DNA from 3 places in the Sphaerotilus montanus genome. Region 3 is predicted to be linked to each of the others. Evidence: predicted binding sites of a transcription regulator. Region 3 holds the regulator's gene; each other region holds the start of a gene.

Region 1 (10,476 bases), 560 kb from region 3:
GCGGGCTCGGTGGTGGCGTTGCGGGTCCGGGTTCGAGTTCGGGTCTGCGAAGGCGGGGGCAGGCCATGCTGGATGCGAGGGGCACCGAGTGCTTCCAGTGCCACGACTTCGCCCTTCAATACGTCGTCGTGCTCATGGGTGCGCAGCAGCCAGCGCAGGCGCAGGCGGTGTTCGTCGAGCATGGCCCTCAGCAGGGGCACATCGGCGCCGCGCGGGTCGACCAGCACGGCCTCGCCAGCGTCCAGATCGCCCAGCAGATAGCTCACCGCGCCACTGCGTTCGTCGTGCAGGATCCGGAAATACATGGGTCACCCCTTCAGCATGGCGGCCAGCAGCAGCGCGGCAGCACAGGACCAGCCCGAGAAGAACACCCGCCAGATCCACCGCTGCGGCACGAAGCCCACGCCCCGGACGAACCCGGCGCTCATGGCCCAGAACAGGGCCATGGCGAGCGGGTGGTCGGCCTTGCCGGTCGCATCGGCCATCAGCGGGGGATACAGCGTGCCGACCACCATGATCAGCAGCGCCACGGCCAGGCTGGGCAGGTGCGTGCCCGGCGGCTGTGGGGGTGGTGTCATGGGGGGGACCAGGGCGGGCGACGTGTCCACGGTCACCGTCTCCAGGCGGCCGAGCGCTCGGCGGCGTCGGCCCGGCCGCTCTCGTTCTCACCCCACAGCGCGTTCATGATGGCCAGCAGGACGGCAAAGCCGACGCCGAGCATCCAGGCGAAATACCACATGGTTGATGTCCTTCCGGTGGGTTGCAATGTCGTCGGCAATGTCAGTAGGCGGTGTGTTCGTTGGCGCGGATGTGCGCCAGCGTGACCTTGCCGCGCATCACGCGGTAAGCCCACGAGGTGTAGAACACGATCAGCGGCATGAAGATCAGCGTGGCCCAGAACATCAGGCCCAGCGTCAGGTGGCTGGAGGCGCTGTCCCACACCGTCAGGCTGGCGTTCGGCTGGGTCGAGGACGGCATGACAAACGGGAACATCGCCGCACCCGCGGTGCCGATGACCCCCACGATGGCCAGCGCGGACGCCACGAAGGCGCTGAGCGTGTGGCGCGCGGCCACCAGCGCCGCCGCGATCAGCGCCCCGGCGATGCCCAGCAACGGCAACGACCAGAGCAGCGGCTGCGCACGGTAGTTGCGCCACCAGGCGTCGGCGCTGCGCGCCACGGTCTTGGCCAGCGGGTCCGGCAGCGCGCCAGGATCGATGGCCGAGGTGATGACATAACCCTCGATGCTCCCGAACTTCAGCCACAGCCCGGCGCCGATGAAAGCCACCACCATCAGCCCCGCCGCACCCACCGCCCCCCACACGGCGCGCTGCTGGATCGCACCCTCGGTGCGGTGCGCCAGGTACATGCCGCCGTGCATCGTGATCATCGCGCTGCTCACCACGCCCGCCAGCAGCGCGAACGGGTTGAGCAGTTGCCAGAACGTGCCGGTGTAGGTGCTGATGAGGTAGTCGTCGAAGCCGAACGGCACGCCCTGCAGCAGGTTGCCGAATGCCACGCCGAAGATCAACGGCGGCACGGCCCCACCGATGAACAGGCCCCAGTCCCAGGTGCTGCGCCAGGTGGCGTTGTGGACCTTGCTCCGGTAGTCGAAGCCGACCGGCCGGAAGAACAGCGCCCACAGCACCGCCAGCATCGCCCAGTAGAAGCCGCTGAAGGCGGTGGCGTAGACCAGGGGCCAGGCCGCGAAGATGGCGCCGCCGCCGGTGATGAACCAGACCTGGTTGCCGTCCCAGTGCGGGCCCACGGTGTTGATGACGACGCGGCGTTCGTCGTCGCCCTGGCCGACAAACGGCAGCAGCGTGCCCACGCCCATGTCGTGGCCGTCCATGATGGCGAAGCCGACGAGCAGCACGCCCACCAGCAGCCACCAGAGGATCTTGAGGGTCGGGTAGTCGATCATGTCGTGTCTCGTTGGCTTCAGGCGTGCGCCGGTTCGAACTGGTAGCGGCCGGTGCCGAGCGAACCCGGGCCCTGGCGCGCGAACTTCTGCATCAGGTAGACCTCGACGACCAGCAGCACGGTGTAGAAGCCGATGAACCCGGCCAGCGAGCCATACAGGCTGTTCACGCTGAGCGTGGAGACGCTCATGTGCGTGGGCAGCACGCCGTAGATGGTCCAGGGCTGGCGGCCGTACTCGGCCACCACCCAGCCCAGCTCGCAGGCGATCCACGGCGCCGGCAGCATCAGCACCGCAGCGCGCAGCAGCCAGGGCCGCGTCTGGAACTCGCCCTTCAGCGTGGCCCAGAAACTCAGGCCGAACAGCAGCAGCATCGCGAAGCCCAGCCCGACCATGATCCGGAAGCTCCAGAACATCGGCGTCACGCGCGGCACGGTGTCGTGCATGGCCTGGTCGATCATCGCGGGGGTGGCCTGGCGCACGTCGGTGGTGTATTTCTTCAGCAGCAGGCCGAAGCCGAGGTCGCCCTTGGTCGCTTCGAGCACGCGCTTGGCGACCACGTCGTCGCGGTGTTTGCGCAGCGTCTCCAGCGCGATCACCGCGGTGATGCCGTTGACGATGCGTTCTCGGTTCTTCGCCTTGATCTCGTGGATGCCGGGGATCTGCTTGGTCACCGAACGGGTGCCGATCAGGCCCATCACCCACGGGATCTCGACCGCCCAGTCGTTCTTCTGCTCAGCCTCGTTGATGCCCGCGATGACGTTGAAGCTGGCGGGTGCGGGCTCGGTTTCCCACATGGCCTCGATGGCGGCCAGCTTGGTCTGCTGGGCCTCGCCCACGGTGTAGCCGCTTTCGTCACCGAGCACGATGACGCTCAGCACGCTGGCCAGACCGAAGGCCGACGCCACGCGGAAGCTGCGCTTGGCGAACTCGATGTCGCGGCCCCGGAGCAGGTACCAGCTCGACACCGACAGCACGAACATCGCCCCCGTCACGTAGCCCGCCGACACGGTATGCACGAACTTGGCCTGTGCATCCGGGTTGAACACCACGGCCCAGAAGTCCGTCATCTCCATGCGCATGGTCTGGTAGCTGAACTCCGCGCCCACCGGGTTCTGCATCCAGCCATTGGCGATCAGGATCCACAGCGCGCTCAGGTTGGTGCCGACCGCCATCAGCACGGTCACCATCAGGTGCTGGGTCTGTTTCAGCCGGTCCCAGCCGAAGAAGAACAGGCCGATGAAGGTGGACTCCAGGAAGAAGGCCATCAGCCCTTCGATCGCCAGCGGGGCGCCGAAGATGTCGCCCACGTAGTGCGAGTAGTAGGCCCAGTTGGTGCCGAACTGGAACTCCAGCGTGATGCCGGTGGTGACGCCGAGCGCGAAGTTGATGCCGAAGAGCTTGCCCCAGAAGCGGGTCATGTCCTTCCAGATGACCAGGCCGGTCATCACGTAGACGCTCTCCATGATGACCAGCAGCCACACCATGCCCAGCGTGAGCGGCACGAACAGGAAGTGGTACATCGCCGTGGCCGCAAACTGCAGCCTCGACAGGTCGACGAGTTGTTCTGAAATCAAGGTTGATCTCCGCTGGTGGCGACAGGGGCGCTCAGGTGAGCCGCAGCCACGTCGACATCGACGCTGACCCGCTCATCCCGCACGAAGGCCGCCCACAACCCGACCAGCACCACCAGCTTCAGGCCGATGGCGATGGCGAGATGGCGGACCAGACGGTCTTGGGGCGTATTCATACCCCAGTACGTATCAAGAGGCGTGCCACCGCCCGGATGCGGAAAAAATCCTTCTGAAACAAGGTCTTGCGAGAAGGCTACGACTGGCCCCGCCAACATGGCAGATTCATCAACTGCCATGTTGGCGTAATGCTGCCAATATGGCAGTAGACTGTTCAGCCCAATCCCGGTGTCGGGATCCCTTTCCGCTGTGGAGCGTCAACTGTGGCCACTGTCCTGCCTGAACTGGTGTCGTATCTGGAGGGGCTGCCAGAGCCGCACATCCTGTTTGACCGGCAATACCGGATCGTCGCGGCCAACGCCGCCTATCGGCGCCAGTTCAGCCCGCGGGGCTCGGTGATCGGGCGCACCTGCTACGAGGTGTCCCACCATTTCAGCGTGCCGTGCGACCAGGCGGGCGAAAGCTGTCCGCTGGCCCGCTCGCGCGAGACCGGGCAGCGCGAGCGTGTGCTGCACCTGCACCACACGCCGCAGGGCGAGTCCTACGTCAACATCGAACTGGTGCCACTGCGCGAAGTCGGTGGCGAACTGGCGTACTTCATCGAGAAGATGGAACCCTTGCGCGTGGCGCAAGGCCAGCCGGCCGCCCAGGGGCTGATCGGACGCGCGCCGGCCTTTCAGCGGATGCTGGAGTTGGTGTCACGGGTCGGGCCGTCGCAGGCCAGCGTGCTGCTGCTGGGGGAGTCGGGCACGGGCAAGGAACTGGTCGCCCAGGCGGTCCACGAAGCCAGCCTGCGCGCGGCCAAGGCACTGGTGGTGGTGGACTGCGCCAGCCTGCCCGAGACGCTGTTCGAGAGCGAACTCTTCGGCCACGAACGTGGGGCCTTCACCGGGGCCAACCACAGCAAGCCCGGATTGGTGGAAGCGGCCAGTGGCGGCACCTTGTTCCTGGACGAGGTGGGAGACATCCCGCTGCTGATGCAGGTGAAACTGTTGCGGCTGCTGGAGAGCGGCACCTACCGCCGCGTGGGCAGCACGGAGCTGCGGCATGCCGATGTGCGGGTGGTGTCCGCGACACACCGGCACCTGCGGGCGATGGTGGCCGACGGGCGGTTCCGTGAGGATCTGTACTACCGGCTGAGCACCTTCCCGATCGCGCTGCCGCCGCTGCGGGAGCGGGTCGAGGACATTCCCCTGCTGGCCGTCGCCTTGCTGGCGCGGGTGACCCCTGATCGCCGGATGGCGCTGTCCGCGGATGCGCTTGCGCTGCTGCAACGCTGTCCGTTTCCGGGGAATGTGCGTGAACTGCGCAATGTGCTGGAGCGCGCAGCACTGCTGGCTGATGGGGTCTGCATCGAGGCCGTTCACGTGGAGCGCGCTCTTGACACCGAGGATCCCCACGCTGGCCGGGAGCTGTGGTCCGCCGAGTCGAGTCACCCGGCGCCAGCTTCCGCATCGGGTATGTCATTGCGCTGCGTGGAGCGTGCGGCCTTGCGGGCGCAACTCCAGACCCACCGTGGCAGCCGGGCGGAACTGGCCCGCAAACTTGGCATCAGCGAGCGGTCGCTGTATCGGAAGTTGCGTGACATGGACTCGGCGGATCCGCCTGGTCCATGACGGCGCAGCCTCTGCAGGACGGGTAGAAGAGGTATACGCTGTTGGCCACGGTCAGCCGTGTGATCACGGGGCCGGACCCATCTCAACCGAGGGCTTGTTCGATGATGAAACTTCGTTCGATGCTGCTTTCTGTCGTGCTATCGCTCGCCAGCCTGGCTGCGAGCGCGCAGGACAAGGTCGTTTACCACGTCAGCGACGCCGCCACGCAGGCGCTGGCGGCGCTGCGCAACGTCCGCAACCACCTCGACACCGACCCCACCGCGAAAATCACCGTGGTCACCCACGCCGCCGGGGTCGATTTCCTGATGGAGGGTGCCAAGGACCGCACCGACGTGTCGTACGACGCCCTGGTGTCGGCGCTGAAGAACCGCGGTGTGGCCTTCGAGGTCTGCGAGATCACGCTCAAGAACCGGGGGCTCAAGCGCGAGCAGTTCATCCAGGAGGCCGACTTCACGCCGTCCGGTGTCGTCCGGCTGACGAAGCTGCAGCTCCAGGGCCACGCCTACATCAAGCCCTGACCAGGCCGGCGCTGCTGCCCAGCCGGAAGACCGACATCGCGCCGACCAGCTGCTGGGCCTGCTCTTTCAGCAGGTCCGCGGCGGCAGCGCTCTGCTCGATCATCGCGGCGTTCTGCTGCGTCACCGAGTCCATCTGGGTCACCGCCTGACCGACCTGGCTGACGCCCTGGCTCTGCTCGGCGCTGGCGGTGCTGATCTCGGCCATGATCTGGTTCACCCGCTGGATGGAGGTGACGATCTGCTCCATCGTGCGGCTGGCCTCCTCGACGAGCGTGCTGCCCTGCCGCACCTGCTCGACGCTGCCGGTGACCAGCACCTTGATCTCCTTGGCGGCGCTGGCGCTGCGGTGCGCGAGGTTGCGCACCTCGGTGGCCACGACCGCGAAGCCGCGTCCCTGCTCGCCCGCACGGGCGGCCTCCACGGCGGCATTGAGCGCCAGGATGTTGGTCTGGAAGGCGATCCCGTCGATCACCGAGATGATGTCGGTGATCCGGGTCGAGCTGGCGTTGATGCCCTGCATGCGCTCGGAAACCTGCGCCATGACCGCGCCGCCCTTGCCCGCGATGTCGCAGGCCCCCTGCGCGAGCTGGTTCGCCTGCTGGGCGTTGTCGGCGTTGTGGCGCACGGTCGTGCCGAGCTGCTCCATCGTGGCGGAGGTCTGCTCCAGCGCGCTGGCCTGGTCCTCGGTGCGGCGGCTCAGGTCGTTGTTGCTCTGCGCGATCTGTACGCTGGCGCTGGCGACCTGCTCGGCGCTGCACTGCACACCGTGCACGATGCGGCCCAGGCTGGACTGGATCTGCTGGATCGCCTGCAGCAGCTGGATGGACTCGTCGCTGCCCTCCGGCTGGATCAGGTCGGTGAGATTGCCCCCGGCGAGCTGGTGGGCCGCATCGACTGCCTGCGTGATCGGGCGGGTCATGCGCCGCGCGAGCCAGAACGCGGCCAGCATCATGGCCATGGCGGCGCCCACCAGCGCGGCCATGACGATCCAGCGTGTGCGTTCGAGGCTGTCTGCGGCGTGCGTCCTGAACTGGTCGCCCGCCTGCTCGATGCTGCTCGACAGGGCCGCCATCTTCGGTTCGAGTGCGCTGAAGCTCGCCTGCAGCCCGGCGGAGGCTGCCGCGGCGGCCTGCGGATCGGACTTGGCGACGGCCATCATCTGGTTTGCCGCTTCGATGTACTGCTCGACCATGGGTTGCGCCTGCTTCAGCGCGGCCTGGCTGGCCGGATCGATGGACAGTGTCCCCAGCCTGGACATGGTGTCCCGGAAGATCTGTGCGTGTTCCGTCAGACCCTTTTCGGCTTGCCCGATCGGGCCCGGGTCGTTGCGCAAGGCACCGATCAGCGCGAGCTGGGCGTCGCCGCGGATGGCGTCGTGCATCATGTCCGCCTGCTGGCTGGCCTGCAGCGCCATGCCCGCCACGACCGAGGCATCCAGCTCCTGACCCAGTCGGGCATTGGACAGCAGGCCCATCCCGCCCACCATGGCAGCCAGAGCGGTGCCGGCCAGGCCGAAGGTGATGATCTGGGTGCGCATTTTCATGGGGATACTCCTGCAGGGAGCCCGCATGGTGGCGCGATTGCCGGCCGTCCGTTCCCGAAAAGACGGTGCGAAATCCGGCCTTCCTTTGCGCGCTTCTCAGGGCCTTGCGTAGCTCGCGCTCAGCTCGGGATCCCCGTGCGGGCTCATCGGCGGGACGGGCCGCTTCGCCTCTTCCGGCTGATCGAGCAGCCGGTCGGTCAGCATCGCCGCGCCCCACATGGCCGATAGCGTGACCCACGAGGTCAGCGTGAACACCGCTGCCCCCGACACGCCCGCGCCGACCGCGCAGCCGCCGGCGAGCATCCCTCCGAAGCCCATCAGCATGGCTCCGACGATGTAGCGGCGCATCGCCTGTCCGCCCTGGAAACCTTCCAGTTTCAGTTCGCGCCACAGCAGCGCCGACAGGAAGGCCCCCACCGCCACACCCGGCACCAGCCCGAGGTCGAACTTCAGCGGCTGTCCCGGCGGCGAGAGCACCAGCATCAGCGTGTCCGCGGCCGGGCCGGTGAAGGACAGGCTTTGCACGGGCACGATCAGGTCAAAGACCTGACGCGACATCGCCCAGGTCAACAGCCAGGCGCCCGCGACCATCACGCCCACGCCGACCGCCCCGAACCAGCTCCAGAAGCGCACCCGCTGCCGCCGCGCCCAGACCAGTGCCGCCACCAGCCACACCGCGCCGAACAGCAGTCCGCCGAGGTGGCCGGCGCCGGTCAGCGCCAGGAGGTCGCGCGAGGCACCACCCTCGACCGTCCACCAGCCGGCGATCGCCGTGCGCAGCGGCGACAGCAGGCCGGACAAGGCGGACTGCGCCGTCACCGCGAACACGAGACCCGACAGCAGCGCCCGCAGGTTGCCCTGCGCCGCCAGCACCAGCAGCCGGCTGGAGCAGCCGCGTGCCAGGATCATCCCGGCGCCGAACATCGCGCCACCGATCACCGCACCCGACAGGCTGCCCCGCCCGGCGAGCTGCCGCGCCCCGCTGACGTCCAGCCAGCCGAGCTGGATGAAGGTCTGCGTCAGCAGCACCGCGGTGGAGAAGGTGAACAGCCAGACGGTGAGCTTGCCCTCCTGCGTGCCGCGGGAGAACTCGATCACCGCCGAGCGCAGGCAGAAGCGCGCACGGTGTGCGAAGAAGCCGAACAGCAGCCCGATCACCGTGCCGGCCAGCGTCACGGTCCACATCTCGCCCAGCCGGGCCATGAGCGATTCCAGCATCGCCGTCTCCTGATGACCATCGTTGATGGCTGATATAAGAGGGCGATGATGCAGTCCGGGGCGCAGGCCGGACTTGATGTGGGTCAGCTCCGGCCTCAGGTGAGCATGTCGGCCCAGATGTTCTTCGCCCAGGCGTCGGCGTAGCGGCCTTCCAGATCGGAGCGCACGTCCGACACCCCGCCCGAGCCGCCGATGGTGAAGAAGCTCTTCTTCGGCGCCTGGTACTCGTGGACGCTGGCGACGTGGATCACGTGGGCGTCATCGACGAAGCTCATGCAGACATTGGTCAGCATCGGGTGCGGGTTGACTTCCAGGCCCTGCAGCTCGGCGACGATGGCGGCGGCGGTGACCTTGGCGTGCGAGTTGGCCATGTGGCCGGACTTGGGCATGCCCTGGGCGATCTGGATCGCGTCGCCGATGATGTGGATGTCCTTGGCCGCAGTGGACTCGAAGTTCAGGAAGTTGACGTGGCACCAGCGGGCGTTGGCGTTCGCCAGCCCGGTGTTCACCGCCAGCGCTCCGGCGCGCATCACCGGCAGCACGTTCAGCACGTCCGCCTTCACGTCGTCCTGCACCTCGAACTTCACGGTGCGCGTCTTCGCATCGACGCCGATCGCCTTGTGCTGCGGCCGGTACTCGACCATCCCGCCGTACAGCTCCGCCCAGGCCTTCTTGAACAGCGGTCCCTTGGAGGTCACGTCCGGGTTGCCGTCGAGGATCAGCACCTTGGACTTCGGCTTGGCCTTCTTGAAGTAGGCGGCGATGACGCTGGCGCGCTCGTACGGGCCGGGCGGGCAGCGGTAGGGCGCTTCGGGGATGGTGATCGCGTAGGTGCCACCGTCGCGCATGGCTTCGAGCTGCTGGCGCAGCGCCACCGTCTCGGCGCCGGCCTTCCAGGCGTGCAGGATCTGGCCGGCCTCGTGCGCAGCCTTCAGGCCTTCGGTCTGGTCCCACATGAAGTCGATGCCGGGCGACATCACGAGCTTGTCGTACTGCACGACGGTGCCGCCCGCCAGCGTCGCGGTCTTCTTCACCGCGTCCACGGACGTCACCATGTCGTGGACGATGCGCACGCCGTGCTTGTCGCTCAGGCCGTTGTACGGGTTGGTGATGTCGGCCATCTTGCGCTGGCCGCCGATCACCAGGTTCGACACCGGGCACGACACGAACTGCCGGTTCGGCTCGACCATCATCACGTCGATGGTGTAGTCGGACAGCAGGCGGATGTACTTCGAGGCGGTCGTGCCGCCGTAACCGCCGCCGATGACCAGCACCCTGGCTTTCGATGCCGAGGTGCCGCCGAGCGATGCACAGCCGGCCAAGCCGAGCGTTCCGCCCGCGATCAGGCCCTGGAGGAGATGTCTGCGTTGCATGGTGTGGGGCTCCTCGGCTTACTTCAGGGCGGCGAAATACTTCGCCAGCGCTTCGAGCTGCTCCTGGGAGTAGCCCTTGGTGATCTGGTGCATGATCGTTGCCTTGCGCTCGCCCGAACGGAAGGCCATCAGCTGGGACAGGATGTAGTCCTGCGGCAGACCGGCCAGGCGGATCAGCGCCTCCCCCTCGACGGCATGGCCATCCGTGCCGTGGCACTGGGCACACGTGGCGGCCAGCGAACGCAGGCGCAGGCGGTCCTGGTCTTTGGCCTGGGCCACGGAGGCACTCATCAGACTGGCGCTGCACAGCAGCGCGCCGGTCAGCCAGCGGGTGGCGGCGGTCGGTCGGGGCATGGAACACTCTCCTCGGGACAATGGCTTCAACGGTGTAGTGTCTTTAATATCATTGAATGCTGATGTAGTATTTTCCCGGGTTTCCTCGAAGGGCAACAAACGTGAAGACTGGTCCGCGCATCTCCCTGGGTCGGCGTCGTGCCGCGGCATGGACCTGCGCGCTGCCCTGGGTGCTCGGCGTGCGGCGGGTGCAGGCGGCGCCGACGGTGATCGGCCAGTCGGTGCCATGGCCGACGATCCGCC
Region 2 (10,476 bases), 360 kb from region 3:
TGCCTGCGCCAGATAGGTCACATGGCCGCGGTGCAGCAGGTCGAACACGCCGTTGGTGAACACCATCGGCCGCGGCAGCGCCGCCAGCCGCGCGGGCAGGTCCTCGCGCCGGCAGAGCTTGTCGAAAAAGGCGGGGAGCGCGGGCAGGGCAGGGGCGTCGTTCATGGGGCGGGATTGTCGCCGCAGTTACTGCCGGTGGCCGGTGCGGCGACTAGAGTGCCCGAAGTCCGCCCCACACCACCACGGAGACCCCGATGACCGCATCCACCACCGCCCCTGTCCTGCGCCTGCACGGCTTTGCCCTGTCCAACTACTACAACAAGGTCAAGCTGGTCCTGCTGGAGAAGGGCCTGCCGTTCGAGGAGGTGGTGGTGCTGCCGCGGGGCGGCGAGGACGTGCTGGTGAACTCCCCGCTCGGCAAGCTGCCCTATCTGGTGACCGAGCATGGCCCGCTGTGCGAGAGCGCGGTGATCGTCGACTACCTGGAGGCGGCCTATCCTGCCGTGCCGCTGCTGCCGGCCGATCCGTTTGCCGCGGCCAAGGTGCGCGAGCTGTCGCTGTTCATGGACATCCACCTGGAGCTGGTGGCCCGCATGCTCTATGCGCAGGCGTTTTTCGGCGGCAAGGTGTCGGACGGCGTGATCGCCAAGGCGCGGGGGCAGCTGGAGAAGAACATCGCGGCGTTCAAGCGCCTGGCCCGGTTTGCGCCGTACGTGGCGGGTGACACCTTCACGCTGGCCGACTGCACGGCCGTGGCGCACCTGCCGCTGGTGGCGATGTCGACCAAGCTGGTCTGCGGCGAGGATCTGCTGGCGGCGCAGGGCGTGGACTGGAAGGGCTACGTCAAGCTGATCGAACAACGCCCGACCGCGCAGAAGGTGGCCGCCGACCGCAAGGCCGACCAGCAGCGCGCCGCGCAGCTGGCTGCGCTGGGCAACGCGCCGGCCTGACGTCGCGATCACCGCCCGGGCAGGGCGCGGCGCAGCTGGATCGCCTCGGCGATGTGGCCGATCTCGGTGTCGGCCGCGCCGGCCAGATCGGCCACCGTGCGCGCCACGCGCATCACCCGGTGCAGGCTGCGGCCCGACCAGCCCAGGCGGGCGGCGGCGGTGTTCAGGAACTGTGTGGCGGCCGACTGCGCCCGGCAGTGGTCTGCCAGCACGCCAGCGTCCAGCTCGGCATTGCAGACTCCCTGGCGGGCCTGCTGGCGCTGCCGGGCGGCCACGACCCGTTCGGCGATGGCGGCGCTCGGCTCGCCGTCGGGCGCCGAGGACAGCTCTTCCGGCGCGATCGCCAGCACCTCGCCCCGCAGGTCGATCCGGTCCAGCAGCGGCCCCGACAGCCGGCCCTGGTAGCGCGCGATGGCTTCGGGCGTGCAGCGGCAGGCGCGCATGGTCGAGCCGAGCATGCCGCACGGACACGGGTTCATCGCCGCGACGAGCTGGCAGCGTGCCGGGAACTCGGCCTGCTGGGCGGCACGCGAGATGGTGATGCGGCCGTTCTCCAGCGGCTCGCGCAGTGCTTCGAGCGCGGCCCGCGGGAACTCCGGCAGCTCGTCGAGAAAGAGCACGCCGTGGTGGGCCAGCGAGATCTCGCCTGGTCGTGGAGGAGAACCTCCGCCCACGAGTGCCACCGAGGAAGCGGAATGGTGGGGGGACCGCAGCACCCGCTGTGACCAGGTCCCGGGATCGAACCGCCCGGCCAGACTGAGGACCGCAGCCGACTCCAGCGCCTGCGTTTCCTCCAGCGGCGGCAAGAGGCCGATGAGGCGCTGGGCCAGCATGGACTTGCCCGTTCCGGGCGGCCCGACCAACAGCACGCTGTGCTGGCCGGCGGCGGCGATTTCCAGTGCCCGCTTGGCGACGACCTGACCGCGCACGTCACGCAGATCCGGCAGCGGAGCCTGCGGGCGACCGGGTGGCGGCTGCGGTGCGCGCAGCGGCACGCAGTCGTCGCCGGGCTGCAGCGCGTGGACGACGTCCATCAGATGGTCCGCGCAGCGCAGGGGGAGGCCCGGCACGCGCGCAGCCTCCTCGGCGCTGGCGCGGGGCAGCACCAGCGTGCGCCGCGCGCCGCCCCGCTGCAGCGCGAGTGCCATCGCCAGGGCGCCGCGCACGGGGCGCAGATCCCCGGCCAGCGACAGCTCGCCCGCCAGCTCCAGCGTCTCCAGCATCGCCGGGTCGATGTGACCGGCGGCGGCGAGGATGCCCAGCGCGATCGGCAGGTCGAAGCGGCCACCCTCCTTGGGTAGATCGGCCGGTGCCAGGTTCACTGTGATCCGCTTGTTGTGGGGGAATTCGAGCCCGCTGTTTTGCAGCGCAGCGCGCACCCGCTCGCGCGACTCCTTGACTTCGGTGTCGGCCAGCCCGACCAGCGTGAAGCTGGGCAGGCCGTTGGCGAGGTGGACCTCGACCGTCACCGCCGGGGCTTGCAGGCCGAGCAGGGCGCGGCTGTGGACGATCGCGAGTGACATGGTGGTGCGTGGTCCGGGTCGGAACGGTGCGGGGGCGCAGCGGTGCCGTCCATTCTGCGCAGGTCCGCACGGTTCGGAACTCACCCTGATGGGGGAGATGCACCAATGCTGTGCATCGCGGAAACACCAAGCCGGTGCATCGGGGGTGTCGCGCGCGATCTGGTGGCCGTCACGGGATGTTTCAAGTGATGGCATGAAAGATGCAGAAGGTTGGCGGTATCTGTTCCAACACCAGTCAACCAGTCAGAGCAACCAGGAGCTGCCATGAAGATGGTCACTGCCATCATCAAGCCTTTCAAGCTTGATGAGGTTCGAGAAGCCCTCAGCAACATCGGCGTGCAGGGCATCACCGTCACCGAGGTCAAGGGGTTCGGGCGCCAGAAGGGCCACACCGAGCTGTACCGCGGTGCCGAGTACGTCGTCGACTTCCTGCCGAAGGTCAAGGTCGAGGCCGCCGTGGACGACGCGGTCGTGGACCGCGTGATCGAAGCCATCGAAGGCGCTGCACGCACCGGCAAGATCGGTGACGGCAAGATTTTCGTGACGTCGCTGGAGCAGGTGCTGCGCATCCGCACGGGCGAAACCGGCAAGGATGCCCTGTGAGCGCTCGCCACAGGAACGAGGAGAACACCAAATGAAGAAGCTGATCGCGTGGTTCGTCGCGCTGATGACGGTGGTCGGGATGCTGGGCTTCGCGCCCGCAGCACTGGCCGCCGATTTTCCGGACACGAAGGTGATGTTCGAGTCCGGCAAGGCCGAGGTGGCCGCCGATACCGCGGACTCCATGAAGGCCGTGGCCGATTTCCTGGCTGCCAACGCAGATGCCAAGGTGCAGCTGTCCGGCTTCGCCGACAACTCCGGCTCGCTGGAAGTCAACAAGGAACTGGCCAAGCAGCGCGCCCTCGCCGTGCGCGAGGCGCTGAAGGCGGCTGGCGTCGACGAGGCCCGCGTCGTGCTGCAGAAGCCCGAGGACATCACGGCCGGCGAGGGCGATGCGGCCCGCCGTGTCGAGATCACGCTGGCCAAGGTGGCTGCGCCCGCGGCGGCCGCTGAAGCAGCGCCTGCCGCTTCGGATGCCGCCCCCGCTGCTGCGCCGGCTCCGAAGATCGACAAGGGCGACACCGCCTGGATGATGCTGTCGACGCTGCTGGTCATCCTGATGACGGTGCCGGGTCTGGCGCTGTTCTACGGCGGCCTGGTGCGCTCGAAGAACATGCTGTCCGTGCTGATGCAGGTGATGGTCACGTTCTCGCTGATCGTCGTGCTGTGGTTCGTCTACGGCTACAGCCTGGCGTTCACCGAAGGCAATGCGTTCATCGGTGGCTTCGACCGCCTGTTCATGAAGGGCGTCTGGGACAACGTCGCCGGCACCTTCGCGCCGGCTGCCACGTTCAGCAAGGGGGTCTACATCCCCGAGATCGTGTTCGCTGCCTTCCAGGCCACCTTCGCCGGCATCACCTGCTGCCTGATCGTCGGCGCCTTCGCCGAACGCATCAAGTTCTCGGCTGTGCTGATGTTCATGGTGCTGTGGTTCACGTTCAGCTATGCGCCGGTCGCGCACATGGTCTGGTACTGGATGGGTCCGGATGCCTATGCCTCGAAGGAAGTCGCTGACGCGATGACCGCCAAGGCCGGTCTGATCTGGCAGTGGGGTGCGCTGGACTTCGCTGGCGGTACCGTGGTGCACATCAACGCGGCCGTGGCCGGTCTGGTCGGCTCCTACATGGTTGGCAAGCGCGTCGGCTACGGCCGCGAAGCGTTCACGCCGCACTCGCTGACGCTGACCATGGTCGGTGCCTCGCTGCTGTGGGTGGGCTGGTTCGGCTTCAACGCCGGCTCCGCCCTGGAAGCCAACAACTTCGCCGCACTGGCGTTCATCAACACCTTCATCGCCACCGCCGCTGCCGTTCTGGCCTGGTCGATGGGTGAGGCGCTGATGAAGGGCAAGGCCTCGATGCTGGGTGCTGCTTCGGGTGCCGTGGCGGGCCTGGTGGCGGTCACGCCGGCTGCTGGCAACGTCGGCATCCTGGGTGCGCTGATCATCGGCCTCATCGCCGGCTTCGTCTGCCTGTGGGGCGTGCATGGCCTCAAGCGCATGCTGGGTGCCGACGACTCGCTGGACGTGTTCGGCGTGCACGGTGTCGGTGGCATCCTGGGTGCCCTGCTGACCGGCGTGTTCAACTCGCCGAACCTGGGTGGCCCGAGCGCCGTGGCCGACTGGGTGACCGTGGGCATGATCGCCCCGGACGCCTACTCGATCGCGGGTCAGGTCTGGATCCAGGCCAAGGCCGTGATGCTGACCGTCGTGTGGTCGGCCGTGGTCTCGGTGATCGCCTACAAGATCGTGGATCTGGTGATCGGCCTGCGCGTGCCGGAAGACGACGAACGCGAAGGTCTGGACATCACCTCGCACGGCGAAACCGCTTACGCCAAGTGATCGTTTCCTGCTGATTGCCCTTCAAGGGGCCGCCTTCGGGCGGCCCCTTTTGTTTTGTCGCTGTACCCGCATCTGAAGACCTTCCTAGAATGGCCCTCATTCCCCTTCACCGCGCAGGTCGCCCACCATGGTTCCCCATCTCGTCACCGCACTGACCGGCCCGATCAACGAGCTCGAAGCCCGCATCCTCGACTCCATGCCGGCCATCGAGCGCTGGTTCCGCCTGGAGTGGATGGAGCACACGCCTCCCTTCTACACCTCGGTCGACGTGCGCAATGCCGGCTTCAAGCTCGCGCCGGTCGATACCAACCTGTTCCCCGGTGGCTGGAACAACCTGACACCCGAGATGCTGCCGCTGGCCGTGCAGGCGGCGATGGCCGCGATCGAGAAGATCTGTCCCGAGGCCAAGAACCTGCTGCTGATCCCCGAGAAGCACACCCGCAACACCTTCTACATGACGAATGTGGCGCGGCTGGTGCAGATCTTCACGCAGGCGGGGCTGAACGTGCGCCTGGGCTCGCTCGACCCGGAAGTGAAGGCGCCGACCACGTTCGAGCTGCCCGGCGGCGAGTCGCTCACGATGGAGCCGCTGCTGCGCACCCAGCGCCGCCTGGGGCTGAAGAACTTCGACCCCTGCACCATCCTGCTCAACAACGACCTGTCGGCGGGCATTCCGTCGGTGCTGGAAAACCTGCACGAGCAGTACCTGCTGCCGCCGCTGCACGCGGGCTGGGCCGTGCGGCGCAAGACCAACCACTTCCAGGCCTATGAAGAGGTCGCCAAGAAGTTCTCCAAGCTGATGGGCATGGATCCGTGGCTGATCAACCCGATGTTCAGCCAGTGCGGCGAGGTGAACTTCGCCGAGGGATCGGGCATCGAGTGCGTGCAGACCAATGTCGATGCGCTGCTGGGCAAGATCCGCCGCAAGTACAAGGAATACGGCATCAACGAGAAGCCGTTCGTGATCGTCAAGGCCGACAACGGCACCTATGGCATGGGCATCATGACGGTGCGGGACGCCAAGCAGCTTGACGAACTCAACCGCCGCACGCGCAACAAGATGAGCGTGATCAAGGATGGCCAGGAGGTCACCGAGGTGATCATCCAGGAGGGCGTGCCGACCTACGAGCGCATCAACGACGCGGTCGCCGAGCCGGTGGTCTACATGCTGGACCGCTATGTCGTGGGGGGCTTCTACCGCGTGCATGCCGACCGTGGCATCGACGAGAACCTCAACTCGCCGGGCGCGCAGTTCATCCCGCTGGCCTTCGCCGAGAGCAGCCACCTGCCGCGCCAGGGTGTCAAGCCGGGGGCGAGTGCACCGAACCGGTTCTACATGTACGGAGTGGTTGCGCGGCTGGCGATGCTGGCGGCGAGCTATGAACTGGAGGCGACGGATCCGGACGCGGAGGTCTACGACTGATCGCCCCCTGTGATTGTTTTACAGTGCCATGTTGACGCAGCTTGGATGCGTTGGCATAATCGAAGGCTCTTCTGGCTTGCGCACGTGCCTAGCCGCATGTGGCGCAATCTGGCTCCGCCCCAAACGCAACCGCTTGGTGAGTTTTCACCCAGTCGTTGTGACGGGCCCAAGACTGACCGCGAGCGGTGGCCGAGTGGGGCTATCAGCGCGGGATAAGTTGGGGATTCGACATGATCCAAATGCAATCGCGACTCGACGTCGCGGACAACACCGGTGCGAAGTCCGTCATGTGCATCAAGGTGCTTGGCGGTTCTAAGCGTCGTTATGCCGGTATCGGCGACGTGATCAAGGTCAGCATCAAAGAAGCTGCACCGCGTGGTCGCGTCAAAAAAGGCGAGGTCTACAACGCCGTGGTCGTTCGCACGGCCAAGGGCGTTCGCCGTCAGGACGGCTCGCTCGTCAAGTTCGATGGCAATGCAGCCGTGCTGCTCAATGCCAAGTTGGAGCCGATCGGCACCCGCATCTTCGGCCCGGTGACGCGTGAACTGCGTACCGAGCGCTTCATGAAGATCGTGTCCCTGGCTCCGGAAGTGCTCTAAGCCGACTGCGAAGGACAGGCCATGAACAAGATTCGCAAAGGCGACGAGGTCATCGTGCTGACCGGTCGCGACAAGGGCAAGCGCGGCGCGATTTCGCTGCGTGTTGATGAAGACCACGTGGTGGTTGACGGCATCAATGTCGTCAAGAAGCACGTGCGTCCGAACCCGCTGAAGGGCACGACCGGTGGCATCGTCGACAAGACCATGCCGATCCATCAATCGAATGTGGCGATCTTCAACCCCGCGACCGGCAAAGCCGACCGCGTGGGCATCAAGCTCCTGGCTGACGGCAAGAAAGTGCGCGTCTTCAAGTCCAGTGGCGAAGAGATCAAGGCCTGAGGCGGGGATCCGAGATGGCTCAACAACAAGCTCAAGCTCGTCTGCAAGCGTTCTATCGCGAGAAGGTCGTTCCTGACCTGATGCAGAAGTTCGGTTACACGTCGGTCATGGAAGTGCCGCGTTTCGAGAAGATCACCCTGAACATGGGTGTCTCCGAAGCGGTGTCCGACAAGAAGGTCATGGACCACGCCGTCGGCGACCTGACCAAGATCGCTGGCCAGAAGCCGGTCGTCACCAAGTCCCGCAAGGCCATCGCCGGTTTCAAGATCCGCGAGAACGTGCCCATCGGCTGCATGGTGACCCTGCGTGGTGTGCGCATGTTCGAATTCCTGGACCGTTTCGTGACGATCGCGCTGCCGCGCGTTCGTGACTTCCGCGGTATCTCGGGACGTTCGTTCGACGGTCGCGGCAACTACAACATCGGCGTCAAAGAACAGATCATCTTCCCCGAAATCGAATACGACAAGGTGGATGCTCTGCGTGGTCTGAACATCAGCATCACGACGACGGCCGGTACTGATGACGAGTGCAAGGCGCTGCTCACGGCCTTCCGTTTCCCGTTCAAGAACTGAGGCCCTCATGGCAAAAGTCTCTCTCATCCAGCGCGAAGAAAAGCGCGAGAAGCTGGTGGCCAAGTACGCCAAGAAGTACGCGGAACTGAAGGCCATCATCGACGACAGCAACAAGTCGGAAGAAGAGCGCTACATGGCGCGTCTGGCTCTGCAGAAGCTGCCCCGCAATGCCAATCCGACCCGTCTGCGTAGCCGCTGCGGGATCACCGGTCGTCCGCGCGGCACGTTCCGCAAGTTCGGTCTGGCGCGCAACAAGATTCGTGAACTGGCCTTCCGAGGCGACATCCCCGGTGTCGTCAAGGCGAGCTGGTAAGCCGGCCCCAGGGCACGAACAGGAGTTATTCCATGAGCATGAGTGATCCTATCGCCGACATGCTGACCCGCATCCGCAACGCGCAGATGGTCGAGAAGGCCAGCGTTGCGATGCCAGCGTCCAAATTGAAGGCTGCCATTGCGCAAGTCCTCAAGGACGAGGGTTACATCGACGGTTTCGCAGTCAAGACGACGGACGGCAAGTCCGAACTCCAGATCGGTCTGAAGTATTACGCCGGCCGCCCGGTGATTGAGCGCATCGAGCGCGTCAGTCGCCCTGGTCTGCGTATCTACAAGGGCCGTCACGACATCCCCCAGGTCCAGAACGGCCTGGGTGTCGCCATCGTCACCACCCCCAAGGGCGTGATGACCGACCGCAAGGCGCGCGCTTCCGGTATCGGTGGCGAAGTCCTCTGCTACGTCGCATAAGGCAGGAGACCCGGAAATGTCCCGCGTTGGAAAAATGTCGATCACCGTCCCGCAAGGCGTGGACGTGTCGGTCACCGAAGACCAGATCAGCGTCAAGGGTGCCAAGGGCACTCTGGTGCGTCCGGTGCATCGCCTGGTCAAGGTGAGCAACGAATCTGGCAAGCTGTCTTTTGCTCCGACCGATGATTCGGCCGCAGCCAATGCCATGTCCGGCACCGTGCGTGCGCTGGTCAACAACATGGTCAATGGCGTGAGCAAGGGTTTCGAGCGCAAGCTGAACTTGGTCGGCGTGGGTTTCCGCGCTCAAGCCTCGGGTCAGAAGCTCAACCTCCAGATCGGGTTCTCGCACCCCGTGGTCAAGGAAATGCCGGAAGGCATCAAGGTCGAGTGCCCCACTCAGACCGAAGTCCTGATCAAGGGTGCTGATCGCCAGGTCGTCGGCCAGCTGGCCGCAGAGGTTCGTGCCTTCCGTCCCCCTGAGCCCTACAAGGGCAAGGGCATCCGTTATTCGGATGAGAAGGTCACGATCAAAGAGACCAAGAAGAAGTAAGGAGCCGCACCATGTTGAACAAGAAAGAACAGCGCCTGCGCCGCTCCCGTCAGACCCGTGCCCGCATTGCATTGCAGGGCGCGGTTCGTCTGAGCGTCTTCCGCTCGAACCTGCACATCTACGCCAGCGTGATTTCCGGCGACGGCTCGAAGGTGCTCGCCAGCGCTTCGACCGCCGAAAAGGAAGTCCGCGAGCAGCTCGGCGCGGCTGGCAAAGGCGGCAACGTCGATGCCGCGACGCTGATCGGCAAGCGCATCGCCGAGAAGGCCAAGGCCGCCGGCGTCGAGAAGGTGGCGTTCGATCGCTCTGGTTTCGCGTACCACGGCCGCATCAAGGCGCTGGCCGATGCAGCGCGCGAAGCCGGTCTGCAGTTCTGATCCGCCTCGCTCGAAACGAAGGAATACAAAATGGCTAAGTTTCAACCGAAGGTTGCTGACGAAGGTCGCGACGACGGCATGCGCGAGAAGATGATCCAAGTCAACCGCGTGACCAAGGTGGTCAAGGGCGGCCGGATCATGGCGTTTGCTGCACTCACCGTGGTTGGTGATGGCGACGGTCGCATCGGCATGGGCAAGGGCAAGGCGCGTGAAGTGCCGGTGTCCGTCCAGAAGGCGATGGAATCGGCGCGCCGCGGCATGGTCAAGATCCCGCTGCGCAACGGCACCGTGCCGCACAACGCGACTGGTGAGCATGGTGCTGCCAAGGTCCTGCTGGCGCCCGCGCCCGCTGGTACCGGCATCATCGCTGGCGGTCCGATGCGCGCTGTGTTCGAAGTCATGGGCATCACCGACATCGTCGCGAAGAGCCTCGGATCCTCGAACCCGTACAACATGGTTCGCGCCACGTTCGACGCCCTGTCTCGCATGACGACCCCGTCCGCGGTGGCCGCCAAGCGTGGCAAGACGCTTGAAGAAATCTTCAACTGAGCGGGCCGGAGGACAACATGTCTGAGAACACCGACAAGAAGACCGTCAAGGTCAAGCTGGTCAAGAGCCCGATCGGCACCCGCGAATCGCACCGTGCCACGGTGCGTGGTCTGGGCCTGCGTGGCATGAACACCGAATCCGTGCTGGAAGACACCCCTGCGGTGCGCGGCATGATCAACAAGGTCTCGTACCTGGTGAAGGTGCTGTAATCATGGAACTCAATTCGATCAAACCGGCATCGGGTGCGAAGCACTCCAAGCGCCGCGTGGGTCGCGGCATCGGTTCCGGCCTGGGCAAGACCGCTGGTCGCGGTCACAAGGGTCAGAAATCGCGTGCTGGTGGCTACCACAAGGTGGGCTTCGAAGGCGGTCAGATGCCGCTGCAACGTCGTCTGCCGAAGCGCGGCTTCAAGTCGC
Region 3 (10,476 bases):
CGTCCCACGAGACATAGCGGTCGTCGGCGCGCTTGGCCAGGCAGCGCTGGATCACCTGGTCCAGCGCCGGCGTGACCCCCGTGCGCAGGCCCACCAGGCTCGGCGCCTGGAGGTGGCAGATCTGGTGCATCAGGCTGGCCTGGCTGGTCGCCTCGAACGGTGCACGCCCGGCGACCAGGTGGTAGAGCACGGCACCCAGCCCGTAGACATCGGCCCGTGCGTCCAGCTCGCTGCCATCGAGCTGTTCGGGCGACATGTAGGCCAGCGAGCCGACGCGGTGCACCTGCGTGGCATCCGAGGTCAGGTTGAGCGCGCTGCCGAAGTCGGTCAGCTTGATGTCGTGGATCTCGGTGCTGTGACCCTGCGTCAGGGTCAGGATGTTGGCGGGCTTGACGTCACGGTGGACGAGGCCCTGCCGGTAGCAGTAGCCCAGCGCCATCGCGCACTTGAAGCCGATTTCCACGATCTGCTCCAGCGGCAGCAGGTGGCCAGGCTGGCAGAAGGCGCGCAGCGTCGTGCCGGGCACGTACTCCATCACCACGTAGGGGGCGACCGGGTCGGGCACGGCGTCGAAGATCTCGACCACGTTGGGGTGGTGCAGCCGGCCCGCCAGCGCCGCCTCCGAGGCGAAGAAGCGCGAGAACATGTGGCCGTCGTTGGTGTCGCTCAGCACGCTGGCGCGCACCTGCTTGACCGCGACGGGGCGGTCGTTGAACTCGTCATGGCACAGGAAGACCTCGCTCGTCGTGCCTTCGCCGAGGCGACGGATGACGCGGTACTTGCCGATGCGCTGGGGCAGAACCGGTGCGGTGCAGTCGATCATGGGGGGTTCAGAGGGCAATCGCCGATCTTTTCACTCCCGGGCTGCCGGGGCAAGTGCGGATTGCGCGCCGACCTGCCCCGTAGAATCCCCGCATGATTCAAGCCAAAGAGCAACTCCTCGCCGCGCTCGGCGACGCGCTGGCCGAGATCGCGCCCGGTGCGGCGGTCGAGCCTGCCTTCGAGAACCCCAAGCAGGCCGCCCACGGCGACCTCGCCTGCACGCTGGCGATGCAGCTCGCCCGTCCGCTGAAGCAGAACCCGCGCGCGCTCGCGCAGGCGCTGATCGCGGCCCTGCAGGCCCGCCCCGCGGCGCAGCAGTGGGTCGAGTCGATGGAGATCGCCGGTCCCGGCTTCATCAACATCCGCCTCAAGCCCGCCGCCCGCCAGCAGGTGGTCGCGCAGGTGCTGGCCGAGGCCGGGCATTTCGGCGTGCGCCCGGACAATGGCCGCAAGGTGATGGTGGAGTTCGTCTCGGCCAACCCGACCGGCCCGCTGCACGTCGGCCACGGCCGGCAAGGCGCACTCGGCGACGCGCTGTGCAACCTCTACGCCACCCAGGGCTGGCAGGTCCACCGCGAGTTCTACTACAACGATGCCGGCGTGCAGATCGGCACCCTGGCCACCTCGACCCAGTGCCGCCTGAACGGCCTCAAGCCGGGCGACGCCGGCTGGCCCGAGTCGGCCTACAACGGCGAGTACATCGCCGACATCGCCGACGCCTTCCGCCAGCAGGCCACCGTCCGGGCCGACGACCGCGAATACACCGCCTCGGGCGATCCGGCCGACCTCGACAGCATCCGCCAGTTCGCCGTCGCCTACCTGCGCCACGAACAGGACCTGGACCTGCGGGCCTTCGGCGTGCGCTTCGACCACTACTACCTGGAGTCCGGCCTGTACAGCAGCGGCCGTGTCGCCGAGGCGGTGCAGAAGCTGGTCGACGCCGGCAAGACCTTCGAGGACGGCGGCGCGCTCTGGCTGCGCTCGACCGACTACGGCGACGACAAGGACCGCGTGATGCGCAAGTCCGACGGCACGTTCACCTACTTCGTGCCGGACGTGGCGTACCACATCCACAAGTGGCAGCGCGGCTTCGACAAGGTCGTCAACGTCCAGGGCAGCGACCACCACGGCACCATCGCCCGCGTGCGCGCCGGCCTGCAGGCGGCCGGTGTCGGCATCCCGGCGGGCTTCCCCGACTACGTGCTGCACAAGATGGTCACCGTGATGAAGGGCGGCGAGGAGGTCAAGATCTCCAAGCGCGCCGGCAGCTACGTGACCCTGCGCGACCTGATCGACTGGACCAGCCGCGACGCGGTGCGCTTCTTCCTCATCAGCCGCAAGGCCGACACCGAGTTCATCTTCGACGTGGACCTCGCGCTGCAGGCCAACGACGAGAACCCGGTGTTCTACGTGCAGTACGCCCACGCGCGCATCTGCTCGGTGCTGGCGAAGTACGCCGAGGAGCACCGGGGCGACGTGTCCGCGGCGGCGCTGGCAGCGGCGGACTTATCCGGTCTGGTGGCGCCCACCGAAGTGGCGCTGATGAACAAGCTGGCCGAGTATCCGGAGATGCTCGGCCGGGCGGCGGCCGATCTGGCGCCGCACGACGTGGCGTTCTACCTGCGCGACGTGGCCTCGGCGTACCACAGCTACTACGCAGCGGTGCGCTTCCTCGACGGCGACGCCGCGGCGATGCCCGCCCGCATGGCGCTGCTGCAGGCCACCGCGCAGGTGCTGCGCAACGCGCTGGCCGTCCTCGGCGTGAGCGCGCCGAGCAAGATGTGACCGGTCGCCGGATCAGGAGGTTCTCGATGGCATCGAATGGCAAGACACAGCGCGGTGGCTTCGGCGTCGGCGTGGTCGTGGGGCTGCTGGTCGGCCTCGTGCTGGCGCTGGGTGTGGCGCTCTATGTGACCAAGGCGCCGATTCCCTTCATGGACAAGGTGCCCCAGCGCACCGCCGAGCAGGACGCGGCCGAGATCGAGAAGAACAGGCACTGGGACCCGAACTCGCCGTTGCACGGCAAGAACCCGGCCAGGCCCGCCCCCGGTCCGGCGCGCACCGACAGCGGCAACGGCACTGCGGCCGCAGCCCAGGAGCGTGTGGCCAGTGCCGTCGCGAATGCGGCCGCTGCCGTGGTTCCGGCGCCCAGTGCAGCGGCTGCGCGCGCATCGGCGACAGCCGCCACGGCGGCGAGTGCGTCAGCCAGACCGGGGGCTGACGCGTTCGTGTATTTCGTGCAGGTCGGGGCGTACGTCAGCACCGACGACGCCGAGCAGCAGCGCGCCAAGCTGGCGATGGGGGGCCTGAAAGCCCGCATCACCGAACGCGAGCAGGCCGGGCGCCTGATGTACCGTGTGCGCCTGGGGCCATTCGAGACGCGTGAGGATGCAGAGCGGATGCGCGACCAGACGACGGCGTCCGGTTATGGCGAAGCGGCGCTGGTGCGCGTGCCGCGTTGAACCTTGCTGCACGGACCCACTCTGATCCGCCGTGATCATCGAAAGGAAACATTGCATGAAGCGTCGTGAGTTTGTCGTGGGCAGCACTGCCGCCCTCGCGCTGTCCGGGGCCAGCCCCCTCGTCTCGGCCCAGGGTGCGTTCCAGGAAGGCAAGCACTTCGTCCGCCTGTCCACCGCGGTTCCGGTCTCGGCGCCTGCGGGCAAGATCGAGGTGATCGAGTTCTTCTGGTATGGCTGCCCGCACTGCAACGCCTTCGAGCCGACGCTGGAAGCCTGGATCAGGAAGCTGCCTGCCGATGTGGCCTTCAAGCGCATGCACGTGGGGTTCCGGCCCAACTTCGAGCCGCAGCAGCGCTTCTACGCGACGCTGGAGGCGCTCGGGCTGGTCGAGCAGATCCACCGCAAGGTCTTCTACGCGATCCACCAGCAGGGCCAGAAACTCGACAAGCCCGAGGCGCTGATCGAGTTCGCGGTGCAGAACGGGGCCGACCGGGCCAAGTTCACCGAGATGTACAACTCCTTCGGCATGCAGAGCAAGGTCCGCCAGAGCAAGCTGCTCTCCGAGGCCTACAAGATCGATGGCGTGCCGGCGCTCGGCATCCATGGCCGTTATTACACCTCCCCTTCGCTCGCTGGCGGTGACAACACGCCCGAGCTCGAAGGACAGGTCCGCGCACTGGCGCTGACGGACCAGCTCATCGCCCGCTCGCGCAAAGGCGTCTGATCGCGCCTGAAGAATTCCCCGCACCGCGCCATGCCCCGGGCCCGCGACAGAAGATGTCGCGGGCCCGGTCGCTTCTGGCTAGAATCAATGCAATTTCCATGCCTTGACCCCAGGGCTTTCCGGGGACCGTGTTCCATGCTGCCTGCCGTTTCCGTGCTGTTGTCCCGACATTCCGCCCTGCTGCTGGCTGCCCTGCTGGCGGTGTCCGGCCTGCCGGTGCGTGCGGAGAAGGCCGACAGCGAGCAGGCGCTTGCGTTTGACGCGGGGCGCATGGTGCTGGACGGCAAGCGCAAGATCCGCACGCTCAGTGGCGGCGTCGAGATCACCCGCGGCACGCTGGTGCTCAAGGCTGCGCAGATCGAGCTGAGGGAAACCGCCCAGGGCCAGTTCGCCACGGCGACCGGTGCCGACGGCCAGCTCGCCACCTTCCGCCAGAAGCGCGAAGGGCTGGACGAGGTCGTCGAAGGCCAGGCCCGGCGCATCGAGTACGACACCGTCACCGAGACCGTGCGCTTCATCGACCAGGCGCAGGTGCGGGTGCTGCGCGGCGGGGCGCCGGCGGACCAGGTCACCGGCCAGACCATCGTCTACAACCATGCCCGCGACGTGTTCGAGGTGCAGGGCGGTGGTGCGGCTGGCGCGGCCGCGACGGCAGCGGGTGGCGGGCGCGTCAAGGGCGTGGTGACGCCGCGCAAGTCCGCCAGTCCGGCGCCCGAGGCCGCCAGCCCGGAGGTTCCGCGTTGACCGACACCCGCAGTTGCCTGGAGGCCGAGGGCCTGCAGAAGCGCTACGGCGCCCGGCTGGTCGTCAAGGACGTCCACCTCTCGGTGCGCAGCGGCGAGGTGGTCGGTCTGCTCGGTCCGAACGGCGCGGGCAAGACCACCAGCTTCTACATGCTGGTCGGGCTGGTGCGGGCCGACGCGGGCAGCATCCGCATCGATGGCGCCGAGGTGCAGCGCCTGCCGATCCACCAGCGGGCGCGGCTCGGGCTGTCCTACCTGCCGCAGGAGGCCTCGATCTTCCGGCGTCTCACGGTCGAGGAGAACATCCGCGCCGTGCTGGAGCTGCAGCACGACGAGAACGGCCGCCCGCTCGGCACCGCACGCATCGAGTCGCTGCTGGACGGCCTGCTCCACGACCTGTCGATCGATCGGCTGCGCGCCAGCCCCGCCCCTGCCCTCTCGGGCGGCGAGCGCCGGCGGGTGGAGATCGCCCGGGCGCTGGCCACGCAGCCGCGTTTCATCCTGCTGGACGAGCCCTTTGCCGGGGTTGATCCGATTGCGGTGATCGAGATCCAGCGCATCATCGGTTTCCTGAAGGCGCGCGGCATCGGCGTGCTGATCACCGACCACAACGTGCGCGAGACGCTGGGCATCTGCGACCGCGCCTACATCATCAGCGAGGGCCGTGTGCTGGCCGAAGGGACGCCGGCGGCCATCGTCGACAACCCGGACGTGCGCAAGGTCTACCTCGGCGAACATTTCCGCATGTGATTTTGGTCCCCATCCCATGAAACCTTCCCTGCAGGTCCGCCTCTCGCAGCACCTGGCGCTGACGCCACAACTGCAGCAATCGATCCGGTTGCTGCAGCTCTCGACGCTGGAGCTGCACCAGGAAGTCGAGCAGATGCTCGAAGCGAATCCGTTCCTGGAAGTCGACGAAGAGGGGGTCGCCCAGGACCGGCCCATGGCCGACACCACCCTGGCCCCGCCCGAGCGCAGCCCCGGGGCCACCGACGACTGGGATGGCGGCGACACCCCGGCCGCGGCGACCAGCCCGGCGTCCGAGGCCGAAACGCCCGGCGTGGACCAGCTGGACTTCAACAGCAGCGCCAGCGACAGCAACGACTGGGACTCCGGCAGCGAGCGCGAGGACTACGACAGCCTCTCCGACGTGTCCGGCGCGCGCAGCAACGCCGTCGAGGACGAGGACGGTGACTGGAGCGAGCGCTCCAGCCTCACCGAAAGCCTCAACGACCACCTGCGCGGCCAGCTGCTCGGCATGCGGCTGGCGGGCGAGGACATGCTGCTGGTCGAGGCCCTGATCGACTCGCTCAACGAGGACGGCTACCTGGCCGACCCGCTGGAGGACATCGCCGAGCGGCTGGCCATCGAGCTGTCGATCGGCGACACGCCTGGCGACGAGGAAGCCGCCACGCTGCGCGAGGAGCTGATCGACCAGCTGCGCTGCGCGCTGGGCTGGCTGCAGAACCTGGAGCCCTGCGGCGTCGGCGCCCGCGACCTGGGCGAATGCCTGGTGCTGCAGCTGCGCGAGTGCGACCGCACCGAGGCGCAGCGCGTGGCCATCCTGATCTGCCAGGGCCATCTGGAGCTGCTCGCCCGGCGCGACATGAAGAAGCTCATGGCCGCCACTGGCGCCGACGAGGACGACATCCGCGACGCGCAGACGCTCATCCTGACGCTGGAGCCCAAGCCCGGCCGTCGCTTTGCCCGCGCCGAGGCCAACATCGTCGTGCCGGACGTGATCGTGCAGAAGGCGGGCCGCGGCTGGCGTGTCGTGCTCAACCCGGACGTGATGCCCAAGCTGCGCATCAACGACCTCTACGCCCAGGTCCTGCGCCAGCACCGCAGCCAGCGCACCGGCGACGAGGGCGGCGCGACGCTGGCGGTGCGGTTGCAGGAGGCGCGCTGGTTCGTCAAGAACATCCTGCAGCGCTTCGACACCATCCAGCGGGTCTCGCAGGCCATTGTCGAGCGCCAGAAGGGCTTCTTCACCCACGGCGAGATCGCGATGAAGCCGCTGGTGCTGCGCGAGATCGCCGACGAGCTGGGTCTGCACGAGTCCACCATCTCGCGCGTGACCACCGCCAAGTACATGAACACGCCCTTTGGCACCTTCGAGCTGAAGTATTTCTTCGGGTCGTCGCTGAACACCGAGGCGGGCGGCAATGCGTCGAGCACGGCGGTGCGGGCGCTGATCAAGCAGTTCGTGGCCGCCGAGGACCAGAAGAAGCCGCTCTCCGACAGCCAGCTCAGCACGATGCTGGAGGAGCAAGGCATCCAGGTCGCGCGCCGCACGGTGGCCAAGTACCGCGAGGCGCTCAAGATCGCGCCGGCCAATCTGCGCAAGGCGATCTGAACAACCGGGTTGCCGCGGTCGCACCATTTCGGGGCAGCCTGCGGCGGTGCCGCGCATGGCTGCGGGCGCGGCCCGGTAGTTACCCCGACAGGCCTTGGTGCGCGGTCATGGCGGGGCGCTCCGATGGCGTGATCGAATTTGCAATCTGGCCGGCACGGCCCGTGCAATGGACTGGGGGTGAACCCAGGAGACCCGCCATGCACGACCCAGTCCGCCACCAGATCGCCAGCCGTATCCACGATCTGCTCATGCACGAGATGGGCGAGGATGTGGACATCAACCTGATGCTCGGCCCGCCCGAATACGCCCGCGCGGTGCTCAGCCTGTGCCGGGCCTGCGGCAGCGCGGAACTGGGCCGGCTCGCCGAGCAGTTCCTGATGACCCAGACGCCGCTGCCACCGCTGCGGGCGGCGGCGGCCATCAGTCCAGCGCTGTCGACGCGCCGCTGAAGCGCTGCACCAGCCCCCGCAGCAGCGCCCGCACGTGGCGCAGCAGCCAGAAGGTCAGCCCCAGCATCACCACCACGGCCACGCCGAGCCCGACCGCGGCCCACAGGGGCTGGACCCACGACAGCCACAGCATCGCCGGCACCGCAGCGTCCCCGGCGAGTGACAGTCCCCAGTTGCTGAACGGTTCGGGCGAGGTGTTGACCGCCGCCCGTGTCGTCGTCTTGGCCACATGGGCGGTGGCCGCCAGCGAGCCGCCGAGCACGGCCGCGGCCATCGACCAGCTGCCCTCGTCGCCACCGAAGACCGCCGCCGCCAGCGCTGCACCCGCCGGGATGCGCACGAAGGTGTGCAGCAGGTCCCAGAAGGAGTCGAAGCCGGGGATCTTGTCGGCGAAGAACTCGGCCGACAGCATCAGCCCGCTCGCGCCCAGCACCACCGGCTGCTGCAGCCAGAGCAGCCCGCCCGGCAGCGGTATCCAGCCCAGGTAACCGGCCAGCCCGGTGCAGAAGAGCACGGCGTACAGCCGCAGCCCGCTGGCCCAGCCCAGCGTGGCGGCGATCGACATCAGCTCCGGTGTGCCGAGCGGCAGGGCCATGACCGCGCTCCTGTGGTGTGGGACATCACCGCGATGGTAGCCGGGGGCCGCTGCGTGTGCGGCCCCCGGTGCCTCTTGCTCAGTCCGGCTTCAGGACCGCCGGATCGACCAGCGCAGCGAGTGCGCCCATGAACCGCGCCAGCCGAGGGCCTTCGAGGAAGACGTCGGCGTTCGGCCCCTCGACCAGCCCGACGAAGCGGGCGTGTCCGGCGTCGTCCTGCTGGGCGTGCACCAGGCGCGACTCGATGCTGTCGTCCACCAGCACATGGTGGACGGCCACCAGCCGCACCCGGTCCGTGCGGTGCACGCGGCTCAGGCGCTGCACCAGCAGTGCCGGGTTCCATGGGCGGTCGAGGTGGACGATCGCCGTGGCGGCGTGGCGCAGGCCGAGCTGGCCACCGCGGTCGTCGTCGTTGCACAGCAGCACGCGCAGCTCCGGGGCCTGCTGGAACTCGCCGATCAGCGCACGCCGGGCGTCGCCGACCAGCTCGGGGCCGAGGCGGCGGACGGTGGTGCCGCGCGCCTGCAGGGCCGTGTCCAGCGCGTCGAGCGCGCCCGGCCACTGGCTGAACACGACCACCTTGGTCTCGGGCGTGCACAGGGCCGTGTCGATGGCCTGCAGGGCGGCGTCGATCTTGCCGTCCTGGCCACACTGGCGCAGCGTGTGCAGCGTGTGCAGCAGCTGGCGCTGCTCGCTGCTGCCGAGGAACTGGCTGCGCTGCCAGCGCTGCACGCTGCGGCGCACCTGGCCCAGCAGCGTGTCGTGGGTGGTGCGCTGTTCCGGCGGCAGCGTGACCCGGGTGGTCTGCTCGACCGTCTCGGGCAGCTGCCGCAGCACGAAGGTGCGCGAGCGGCGCAGCATCCACGGCGCCAGCGCGTCGATGTGTCCTCCCTGCAGGGCGGCGACGGCGCCAAAACGGCTGCCATCGATCCAGTCGAGCATGGCCTGCCACGCGTCCGGGCGGCTTTCCAGCGGCGCGCGTGCGAGCACGAGGGCCCAGGGGGTGCCGGCGAGCCCTTGCAGCCGGGCCGCGCTGTCCGGGCTGGCCCACGGGGAGGCGCTCGCGTCGACGGACTCGTCGATGACCACCACGTCGGCGTCGAATGCCCGCAGGCGGTCGAGGTCGCCCGCGAGGCTGCCCAGATCGGCGATCACGGCGGTGATCGGGGCGTCGGTATCGGTGTCGGTGTCGGTGGCGGACAGCGTGTCCAGCGTGACAGCGGCGGTGCCGGTCCACTGCTGCCACTGCTCGCGCCAGTGCGCCAGCCGCTCGGGCGGGCACAGCACCAGTGCCCGCGCTGCGCCGAAGCTCTGGCCGATCAGCCGCAGGGCCGCGATGGCCTGCACGGTCTTGCCGAGACCGGCGTCATCGGCCAGCAGGCTGCGGCCGGCGCAGGCCGCGTAGAGCGCGCCTTCGGCCTGGTAGGGGCGCAGCGTGCCGGTCACCAGCGCGGCCAGCGCGGGGCTGAGAGGGCCGGCCGGGTGACCACGCTCCAGGTGCGCCACGCGGGAACGCATGTCGCGGGCCTGGGCCAGCCAGTCCCACACGGCCTCGTCCACCTGCAGGGTGTGGCGCCGTTCGCGGGCCAGCCGCACCAGATCCACCAGCGCCAGGTCGTTGACCAGCGGGGCGGCGTCGGTGGGCATGCCCAGCGCCTGCGCGGCGGCATCGAGGTCCGGCGGACACCCGCGGCCGGCCACCCAGTGCAACTGCTGGCGCACGCCCGGCAGCAGCGTCACGCTGCTGTGCGGCGGACGCAGGTCCGGCGGCGGCGGGGCGGGCGTTTCCACGGCGGGGAGGGGCTCGGCGGCGGGCACCGGCGCGGGTTCCGGCACGGGCGCGGGCGCTGCCACCGGGGCGGGCTCGATCTCGGGTGCCGGTTCAGCAAGCGGTTCCAGCGCGGACACCGGTGCTGCCACTGGTCCGGAGGCGGGGGCCGCGTCCTGCGCTGGCGCGGGTGCCGCCGCTTCGGCTTCGGTTTGCACGACCGGCGCAGCGGCCTTCTTGCGTGCGGGGGTGCGGCGTGCGGTCTTCCTGGCGGGGGCGGCTACGGCGGGTTCTGCCGGGGCTGGTGCAGGGGCCGCCACTTCGACTGGCTCGACTGGCGCAGCCACCACCACCACCGGGGGCACGTCGGTTTCCGGCGTCTGCGCTGCGGCGCGGACGGGGGTCTTGCGCGGTGCGCGCTTGCGGGCCGGTGCCGCTGCGGGGGGGGGCTCGGTGGCCGTGTCGGGCAGGGCCGTCACCGGTGCCTCGGCGAGGTCGGACGCGGTCGGTCGGGGGGCTGCGCGCTTGCGGGCAGAGGGGGTCTTGCGGGGGGAGG

What was found. Region 3 encodes sigma-54, which starts transcription at its own class of promoters, with help from an activator protein. Its sites were predicted from a motif close to TGGCANGNAANCTGCTTT; they were not measured.
Region 1: a site for sigma-54 is predicted at 3,681-3,698, ahead of cydP (cytochrome oxidase putative small subunit CydP). Genes of this name have one in related genera too.
Region 2: a site for sigma-54 is predicted at 2,663-2,680, ahead of BDD16_RS06480 (P-II family nitrogen regulator). Genes of this name have one in related genera too.

Annotation. Positions count from the first base shown of each region.
Region 1 is NZ_JACCFH010000001.1:2,356,941-2,367,416, forward strand. Features, by position in the region: gene BDD16_RS10625 (MBL fold metallo-hydrolase) at 1-305, opposite strand, end outside; gene BDD16_RS10630 (cyd operon YbgE family protein) at 309-578, opposite strand; gene cydX (cytochrome bd-I oxidase subunit CydX) at 611-739, opposite strand; gene cydB (cytochrome d ubiquinol oxidase subunit II) at 781-1,923, opposite strand; gene BDD16_RS10645 (cytochrome ubiquinol oxidase subunit I) at 1,941-3,497, opposite strand; gene cydP (cytochrome oxidase putative small subunit CydP) at 3,494-3,670, opposite strand; gene BDD16_RS10655 (sigma-54 interaction domain-containing protein) at 3,875-5,227, shown strand; gene BDD16_RS10660 (DsrE family protein) at 5,347-5,745, shown strand; gene BDD16_RS10665 (methyl-accepting chemotaxis protein) at 5,735-7,288, opposite strand; gene BDD16_RS10670 (YeeE/YedE family protein) at 7,385-8,506, opposite strand; gene BDD16_RS10675 (NAD(P)/FAD-dependent oxidoreductase) at 8,602-9,879, opposite strand; gene BDD16_RS10680 (c-type cytochrome) at 9,898-10,233, opposite strand; gene BDD16_RS10685 (TlpA disulfide reductase family protein) at 10,335-10,476, shown strand, end outside.
Region 2 is NZ_JACCFH010000001.1:1,439,884-1,450,359, reverse strand. Features, by position in the region: gene rfaE2 (D-glycero-beta-D-manno-heptose 1-phosphate adenylyltransferase) at 1-165, opposite strand, end outside; gene BDD16_RS06490 (glutathione S-transferase family protein) at 255-950, shown strand; gene BDD16_RS06485 (YifB family Mg chelatase-like AAA ATPase) at 959-2,473, opposite strand; gene BDD16_RS06480 (P-II family nitrogen regulator) at 2,738-3,076, shown strand; gene amt (ammonium transporter) at 3,108-4,910, shown strand; gene gshA (glutamate--cysteine ligase) at 5,038-6,333, shown strand; gene rplN (50S ribosomal protein L14) at 6,564-6,932, shown strand; gene rplX (50S ribosomal protein L24) at 6,954-7,271, shown strand; gene rplE (50S ribosomal protein L5) at 7,286-7,843, shown strand; gene rpsN (30S ribosomal protein S14) at 7,851-8,156, shown strand; gene rpsH (30S ribosomal protein S8) at 8,189-8,584, shown strand; gene rplF (50S ribosomal protein L6) at 8,601-9,134, shown strand; gene rplR (50S ribosomal protein L18) at 9,146-9,511, shown strand; gene rpsE (30S ribosomal protein S5) at 9,542-10,060, shown strand; gene rpmD (50S ribosomal protein L30) at 10,078-10,269, shown strand; gene rplO (50S ribosomal protein L15) at 10,272-10,476, shown strand, end outside.
Region 3 is NZ_JACCFH010000001.1:1,798,766-1,809,241, forward strand. Features, by position in the region: gene BDD16_RS08100 (serine/threonine protein kinase) at 1-823, opposite strand, end outside; gene argS (arginine--tRNA ligase) at 916-2,607, shown strand; gene BDD16_RS08110 (SPOR domain-containing protein) at 2,634-3,284, shown strand; gene BDD16_RS08115 (thiol:disulfide interchange protein DsbA/DsbL) at 3,340-4,008, shown strand; gene lptA (lipopolysaccharide transport periplasmic protein LptA) at 4,144-4,752, shown strand; gene lptB (LPS export ABC transporter ATP-binding protein) at 4,749-5,501, shown strand; gene BDD16_RS08130 (RNA polymerase factor sigma-54) at 5,518-7,107, shown strand; gene BDD16_RS08135 (hypothetical protein) at 7,305-7,556, shown strand; gene BDD16_RS08140 (DUF4126 domain-containing protein) at 7,528-8,151, opposite strand; gene BDD16_RS08145 (SNF2-related protein) at 8,231-10,476, opposite strand, start outside.